Regions from separate parts of the Pseudoalteromonas sp. XMcav11-Q genome, predicted to be linked through region 1. Evidence: riboswitches for the same ligand, from Rfam matches in the RefSeq annotation. Region 1 holds a riboswitch; the other holds the start of a gene.
What was found. A riboswitch is a leader RNA that binds a small molecule or an ion and turns the genes downstream of it on or off. The one in region 1 is predicted to bind cobalamin.
Positions count from the first base shown of each region.

Region 2: it holds a riboswitch for cobalamin, as region 1 does, so the genes downstream of both, ABMY45_RS14420 (TonB-dependent receptor) here and ABMY45_RS11700 (ABC transporter ATP-binding protein) in region 1, are expected to answer to the same signal.

Region 1 is NZ_JBECOX010000006.1:112,097-116,296, forward strand. It holds gene cobT (nicotinate-nucleotide--dimethylbenzimidazole phosphoribosyltransferase) at 1-459, opposite strand, end outside; gene ABMY45_RS11695 (iron ABC transporter permease) at 452-1,477, opposite strand; gene ABMY45_RS11700 (ABC transporter ATP-binding protein) at 1,474-2,271, opposite strand; cobalamin riboswitch at 2,341-2,496, opposite strand; gene ABMY45_RS11705 (histidine phosphatase family protein) at 2,487-3,086, opposite strand; gene nqrM ((Na+)-NQR maturation NqrM) at 3,167-3,379, opposite strand; gene ABMY45_RS11715 (FAD:protein FMN transferase) at 3,480-4,200, opposite strand, start outside.
Region 2 is NZ_JBECOX010000008.1:127,650-131,849, reverse strand. It holds gene ABMY45_RS14435 (2-dehydropantoate 2-reductase) at 1-297, opposite strand, end outside; gene ABMY45_RS14430 (VanZ family protein) at 290-640, opposite strand; gene ABMY45_RS14425 (YajQ family cyclic di-GMP-binding protein) at 793-1,275, shown strand; cobalamin riboswitch at 1,365-1,611, shown strand; gene ABMY45_RS14420 (TonB-dependent receptor) at 1,646-3,508, shown strand; gene ABMY45_RS14415 (hypothetical protein) at 3,669-4,200, shown strand, end outside.

The DNA of each region.
Region 1 (4,200 bases):
ATATTCAAGTCCTTGCTTGAGCTGCATTTCGCTCATCGCGGACTGTTTATGGAAAGCATGAGTAATATCGCCAAGTCGCTGTGAGCGCAAATTCGGCGCAGGCTCGCATGGCACTAACGTGCCACAGTCTACTACGGTTAACTGCCAACCAAGTTGTCGACAAAAGACGTTGATCGCAGCACCGCCCTGCACAAAGTTTGCAACCATTTGCCCAGTCACTTCGCTTGGCGCAATAGAAACCCCTTGGCTTGCAATACCATGGTCGCCCGCAAAAACAAACATTGCAGGGCGTGTTATTGCTAACTGCTCTATGTCTAATTGCGTCTGCCCTTGTGAGAAGATCTGTACTAGCTGCACAGCTAAAGCTTCAAGCTTACCTAGCGCACCTAGCGGTTTGGTTTTTAAGTCGATGCGCTGTTGAATAAGCGTGTCTAAGCGAGTATCTAACGGTTTAACCATGGGTAACTCCGACGCCTCCAGAGCGGCGATTTTTGAAAATAAGCAATGCTAAGAAGAACACGCTGCCAATGGCGGCGGTGATCACCCCCACAGGAAGTTCCTGATTATCGATAAGCGTGCGCGACAATACATCCACCCATAGCATCAAAAGCGAACCGCAAAGCGCGGTGGCCACAAGCCCAATGACCTTTGCTTGCGAGATAAAAAAGCGCACGATATGCGGGATCATCAAGCCTACAAATCCGACTCCGCCGCACGCAGCCACAAGTACAGCGGTGAGTAAGGAGCTCAATAACAACATGCCTATTCGCACTCGTCCTACATTCACGCCAAGCGTGGTAGCACTCTCATCTCCAAGCAACAAGGCGTTGAGTGGCCGACGCATCACTAAAAGCGTGATAAAACTCAGCAACACGGCCAAACAAGGAAGCCATAGCCATTGCCAGCTCGCCCTTGCAAACGAGCCTAGATTCCAAAACAAGATTGCACTGATGGCTTGAGGATCACTCCAATAAAGCAATAAGCTAGTAAAGGCACTGAACAGAAAAGAAAGTGCGACGCCCGCCAAGAGCATAGTTTCTACCTGCTGTAGCGCATTGCGATTTGCCACAAATAAAAGTAGTAAGATAGACAGCAAACTTCCGACAAATGCAGCCCCAGACATCATTAGGCTAGACTGTGCACCAAATAGCGCGATAAGCACCACCACACCGAATGAAGCACCTGAAGAAATTCCAAATAAATAAGGATCAGCTAGCGGGTTACGCGTCACGGTTTGTAAAATAAGACCCGCTATCGCCAGTCCTGCTCCCGCACTCATCGCCAGTAACGTCCGTGGCAGACGAAGCTCAACTACCACCCGTTGTTGAAGTACGCTGGGATCGAAATTAATAATCGCTTGTATAACCGTATGCCAAGATAAATCAATCGCACCGATCTTAAGTGCCATCAGCATGCTAAAACAGCACAAGGCCAATAGCAGTATCGATATCAACGCGATCCGCTTTGCGGCAATCATAATTGATACCCGTAATGAAAGCGTATATGTGGGATCTCACTGTTATTTGGCGGATGACGGACAGTAGAAACCTCTGCGCATACCCCAAAAACTTGGCTTAATAGGGTTTCGTTAATGACTTCAAGTGGCGACCCATCTGCAACAAGCTCACCGTTATTTAATACTAATAAGCGATCGCACAAGGCGCTAGCCAAATTTAAGTCGTGAAAAGACGCAATGATAGTAACACCAAGCTGTTTGGCCAGCTCCATAATTTGGATTTGATATTTAATGTCCAAATGGCTGGTGGGCTCATCCATTATCAATACTTGAGGCGCTTGCACCATGGCACGTGCGATCATTGCCCTTTGCTTCTCCCCACCAGACAAGGAGCTAAAACATTGCTCTAATTTATGGCTCAACCCAACCTGCTCAATGGCATGTAAGATTGCCTGTTTTTCAGCAGCCGTCGTTGTCGCGAGCAGTGATTTGTTCGGTGTTAGCCCCATCAATACCATATCAAATAATGGCAGAGTAAACTCAGCGGGGATCTCTTGTAGCACCACAGCAACATGTCTCGCGTAGGCTTTACGTCCATAACTAGCTAGCGGCTTACCATTGAAAAGTAGCGACCCAGAACTTGGCGCTGTGTATTGATATAAAGTGCGCAGCAAAGTCGACTTTCCAGCACCATTCGGTCCGAGCAAACCAATAAATTCACCCGAATTAATAGCAAAGCTGAGTGCCTTTAAGATGGCTTTACCACCAAGCTGCACGCTAAGTTTATCGACTTGAAACTGTGGAGTAACTGCCATAGCACCTCTGATTGGGCACGGCAAAGTAGTAGCTCATAGAGAAGCGACAACTTTGACTTAAGTCTGCCCGCTTAAGTATATGGTTAGGCCTTGGTATCTGACTTATACAAGAGACAAGGCTCAAGCACTTACAGTTGCGGGGACAGTTGAGGACTCACACCTCATTCCCAATATCTGCCTATCACGAAATTTGCAATATTATGAAGTCTAGACGTCTAAAATACAACTTTTGGCCAAGCAGTTTGGCTGCTGTCGTAAAACACCTCAACTTTTACTATACCCGCATAAGGAATATCTATCTTCGATTGGTATGCAGTAAGCTCAGGCGATAGGTCAAGAATAAGTGCTACAAGCGCTTTTATTACTCCGGCATGCGCTACGACGGCGGTACACTCTTCACTTGGCGACGCCAAAATACTGTGCCACCACGTGGCGACCCGATGATGAAAATCATACATAGACTCGCCCTCAGGAGGCGTGTGCAGCCAAGGGTTTTGCCAAAAATCGCCAATACTTGGAAATTGGGTTTCTCGCCAAAGCGTATCATAAGGTTGTCCATCCCATAATCCAAAATCAAATTCGGCGAGATTTGGCTCCACCTCAACGGGGAGTTGATACTGCTTTGCAAAGGCTGTGGCTGTATTCAGGCAGCGCTTCCTTGGAGAGCTAATAATACCCTGCAGGCCACTTAGGCTCGTTAACGATTGCAGCAATTGCTGAGCACCAGTACTACTGAGTTCGGGATCTGTCACTCCAAGTAAATGGCCTGATAGGGTCGTTTCACCATGACGAACAAAATATAGCTGCCGCTGCATTTTTACTTAACCTAAGGTTTGTTACCCAAAAAGCAAAAACGCAAGCTAAGCTTGCGTTTTCAATTAATATCATTCTACGGTTATAGGATCTGGTTTTCTTTCCACATCTCTTCTTTTGCTAACCGCTTTTTGCGTTTGTCGCATGGATCGTCGCAATCACAAATTTTGTCAATGCCCATTGAGCCCAAACCACCACAACTACTGGCCATGGATTTCTTTTGTACGATAACGCCTACTGCCATCGCAACAGCGATAAGCATAAGTAAACCGAAAGTAAGGAGGAATAAAGACATTATCTAGCCCCTTTTATTGCTACATTGAATTGAGTGACGACGCGCAAATTATACGCTTTCATGGCGTCACTCACAATTAAATTATGGGGTGTTGTACAGCTTAATTCAAGTACGGCTGAAATGCTTCACTCGCGTAACTCTTGATCCCTTCAGGACTTTTATACATCAAATACACGGGGAGTTGATGCTCAGTGGCATACGTCTTTGCACGCTCAGTGCCCATCACAGTCAATGCTGTCGCTAGGCCATCAGCCGTCATCGCAGATGGATGTAGTACCGTTACAGACACCAGCTCATGTTTAACTGGGCGACCCGTTGTAGGGTCAATAAGGTGTGTAAAGGTTTCACCATCCATTTCATAAAAAATACGGTAGTCACCTGAAGTTGCAATGCCATTTTTGCCAGGCTCTATCACGCGATGAATTTGGCGTTGACCAACAGGCGCATCGGGTTTCTCGATAGCAATACGCCACTCTCCATCCGGCTTCTTGCCAGAAACGCGAAGCTCGCCACCGATTTCTACCATATAGTCATGAATATCATGACTCTCAATCACCTCAGCCACCTTATCTATGCCATAGCCTTTAGCGGTTGCAGAAAATGATAATTCCAGCCCCGTAACTGTTTTCGCAAGACCACGGTCATTTAAAATAAGCTTATCAACACCGATACGAGTGCGCATATCGTCTAACTCGACCTGTGACGGACGCATTGTTGGTCTTTTGTCAGGACCAAATCCCCACAAATCGATAAGCGGTCCCATCGTAACATCAAGCGTTTTGGTCGACTTTCCAAGGCGGATAGATTCAGCAACTACCAAG
Region 2 (4,200 bases), on a different contig from region 1:
ACCATTATGACTAAGGATTAGTGCGCCATTTTTTGAAAGTGCGGGTCGAAGCGCTCGGAGTGCTTCGATTACTTGATATGCTTTAACGGGAATGATTAGCGTATCTATACTGCTGGCAGGGAGTTCTGCAAGTGTTTTGGTGCTGCATGGGATGGTTTGTTGAATACTTGCTGTTTGATAGCGATAAGTTGCCGCGCGTTTATTTCGAGTGATCAGCGTAATTTGATGAGATTGACTAAGGTGCTGGGCGAGCAGTAATCCTATCGCCCCTTCACCTAAAATATGTATGTTAGCCATGTTTTCTGCTGCGCCAACTTGTCCAAATATAAAATAGAACAAAATAACTGACCGCACCGGCTAAATCAGCTAAAAAATCAGCGGTAGATGCTTGGCGATACGGTAATGAATGCTGCATCCACTCAATTCCTGCACCGTACAAGGACAGTAGCACTATGTGTGTCCATACCTTTACTTTAAAAGCATGGTGAGAGATAAACGCAAGCACAAAAAATACACCAAAATGTGCCACTTTATCGATATTTGGGAACAGCTTTGGAGACAAGCTAATTTCCTTTGCGAATAGCACCGTACATATAATTAAAGAGATAATCAAAAGAGCTTTATAAACGCGCCGTGTCACAATACATCCTACTTCTGTATGACTAAGCGAGCAGTATACCATCGAAAACTGTCCATTGGGTGAACATCCTAATACGCTGTTTAAAAACTTAAAGTAACTCAAATTAAGCATAAACTGCTATAATCGAGCCAAAATGACTTTAGGAGAGAAGCATGCCTTCATTTGATATTGTATCTGAAATTGATATGACAGAAGCAAAAAATACCGTAGACAACGCGGTTCGCGAGCTTGATACGCGGTTTGATTTTCGTGGCGTAGATGCATCAATCGAGCTTAACGGTGAAATGATCAACCTTAAAGCGGAAGCAGAACAGCAAGTTATGCAGTTGTTTGATATGTTAGTGGGTAAAGCGGCAAAGCGTGGCCTTGATGTGGCAAGCTTCGAGCTAAAAGACATTGAACGCTCAGGCAAATACGTATCGCGCAAGGTGGCGTTAAAACAAGGCATCGACAAAGAGATGGCGAAAAAACTGGTTAAGCTTATTAAAGACTCAAAAGTTAAAGTTCAAGCATCAATTCAAGGCGATACGGTGCGTGTAACGGGTAAAAAGCGTGACGATTTGCAAGAAACGATGCAATTGGTTCGTACCGGTGAGCTTGGCCAACCATTTCAATTCAAAAACTTCCGCGACTAATTACGCTTTACTTCATTCCAAAAGTGCATAGATTGCACTTTTGGATTTCTAGACGTCCATTGACAATCATTCCGAAACCCAAGACAATAGCCTCGCATTTTCAAGGTGCTGTACACAACCTAGTGTGGTTGCTAAGTGTATAGATAATCGGGAAACTGGTGCGAACACAAGGGAACATCTAATTGCGTGAATCAATAATAAATTGAGTAAGACAGTTTATTACACGTGATTAGCTTGGATCGGTTCTATGCCAGCGCTGCCCCCGCAACGGTAGAGTGAACTGCTAATCTGCAGATTTACTGAGCCCGGAGACCGGCCTTGAAACAGTCACTTTGTGTTCTTGTACGGTGGGTACAAGTTAGGGGAAACCATGTTAAATAAAACTGCTCTAAGCGCGGCGATAGCGACGGCGCTCTCTTTTTCAGCATTTGCGGATCAAAATGTTGAACATATCACTGTTACTGCCAATAAATTTGAACAATCTCTAGAAAGCGCATTGTCTGCCATTACGGTTATAGGTCGCGCTGAAATTGAAAAAAGCAATGTTCAAGATGTCGTATCGCTACTCGATAATGTCGCTGGTATTCAAGCTGTTAGAAACGGTGGCTTTGGCCAAAGCGTGAGTTTATTCCTACGCGGTAATGACGCTAAGCATACGCTAGTGTTAATCGATGGGGTTCGAGTGACGGATGCAAACTCCGGTGACAATTCGCTCACTAATTTACCACTTAATAGCATCGAAAGAATTGAGATCATTCGTGGTGCCAAAGCTGCGATTTATGGTTCAGATGCCATTGCTGGCGTGATTAACATTATTAGTCGCGAAGGGAATAACAATACTATCGCGTTTACGACTGGGAGTAACAATTACTCCAAGACCGAAGCGACGGTAAATTACAAAAAAGACAAGTTTAGTATTGCAGCTAATGCGGGTTACACTCATACCGATGGCTATGATGTGATTGAGAAAGACCCTGAAGCTGCAATCACAAAAAACCATGACCGTGATGGATATTATAACGGTAATGCCGGTTTAAATGTGCAGTATGGTGATGAAGAAAGTGGCATTTTTAGCTTACGTTCACAGTACAGTGAAGGTGAGGGGGAGTATGACTCTTTTGGTAGTGATGCTTACCGTTTCCATAACTACACCAATAAGTTGGCGTGGAAAAGACGTACTGATAAGTTTAGCCAAAGTGCGTCATACAGCTTAGGTAAGGAACAAAATGTTCAAATCGGTAATAGTGCTGACGATAACGCTTATGTCACCAAACGCAGCCAATTTGAATATCAGTCGCAATATAGTTTAACTGAAGCTTTGATCTTCACGGGTAACTTTACCTTTCTAAATGAAGATGTTGGTGATTCTACCGCCTCTTTTTCAGAGCCTGAGCGTGATAATTTATCTTTAGCACTCGGTGGGTTTTACAACGATGAAAATTGGCTGGCAGAGGTTGTACTGAGAACGGATGATTATGATTTTCATGGTCGTGCAAACACCTACACGGTTGCTGTAGGCAAGCAACTCATGGATGGCCTAAGTGTTAAGTTGAATCATGGTACTGCCTTTAGAGCACCTTCTTTATCACAGGCGTTTGTGATTGATAGTCCTTACTATTTACCTAACCCAAATATTAAGCCAGAAGAAGCTACTAATAACGAAATTATTGTTACATGGAGCGGCGAGAACTTCCGTGTGGAAGCTGCGGTATACGATAACCGTATTACCGATAAAATCGTTTATCAGCAAAATGATAAATGGAAATACATCCCTTACAATGTTCAGCGCGCTGACTTTGAAGGTGCTGATCTTTCTGTTGAAATTGAAGACAACTTTGGTATCGAGCATACGGTAAATGTGAGCTATGTGAGTGCTAAAGACGCAGATACCGATAAGCAATTACAGCGCAGAGCGAGACGCACCTTAACTTATTCAGTCAGTAAAGAGTGGGAAAATGTCGATGCAACACTGACCTTAGTCCATAGAGGTAATCGCGACGATAAAGTATGGGGAGCTGAAGGTGCATATACAGTGACTTTACCGTCATATACGCTGTTTAACTTAGCTGCTAACTATACGTTTTTCGACGGATTCAAGTTAAATGGCCGTATTGAAAACTTAACCGATAAGCGTTATTTCAATGCCACAGCGGGCGAAGCAAAAGATGGCTCTTTACTGGGCTATAAGCCACTAGGTAGACAAGCCTACGTTGGTGTGAGCTACAGCTTCTAATACGTTAAAAGCTTTTCAATACCCAGAGTGATCCATCGTGAGTAATGGATCACTTTTCTTATTTATCATTTAGTTGCATTACATTTGTAACTGGTGTTCTGCCTTATGTGTGGTTGATAATAGATTTGATTTGTATTATTACTACCTTAAGGAAAAGAACATGAAGTCACTATTATTTGGGTTACTCACGCTTGGGATTGTCACATCAGCGCAAGCTTCGCTACCTGAAAACCAGCTTGAACCTCAATTTTCAACACAATCAATGGCGGGCGATTTCGCTTGGTTTAACGCGCCATCGCAAACCTGTAGTCGGATCCGCAGCATGATGTACTATCGTCACCCCGGCAACGATCACCTAACGCCTATATCTGTGCCTGTGATTTATACCGGTGGCGAGTGTTGGTCTACTGGCAGGACAACATCTAGCCAAGGTCCAAAGGAAATGTATACGCAGGTTTCAGATATTATTCATCAGCAATTTTCGAATGTGGAACATAACTACAAAGAGTTGACGACCGATATCGTCAACAATATTGCCGCACAATCTAGTTCAAATAAAGTGAGCCACACGACTAGCCTCTACGGCACTATGCATATGAAAATCGCAGGTAGAGTTGATGCGCAAAATAAAGTACCTGTGTTGATCGATGGTTTCGATTTGAAGTCTTACGCTAAGTTCCGTAAGAAGCAGC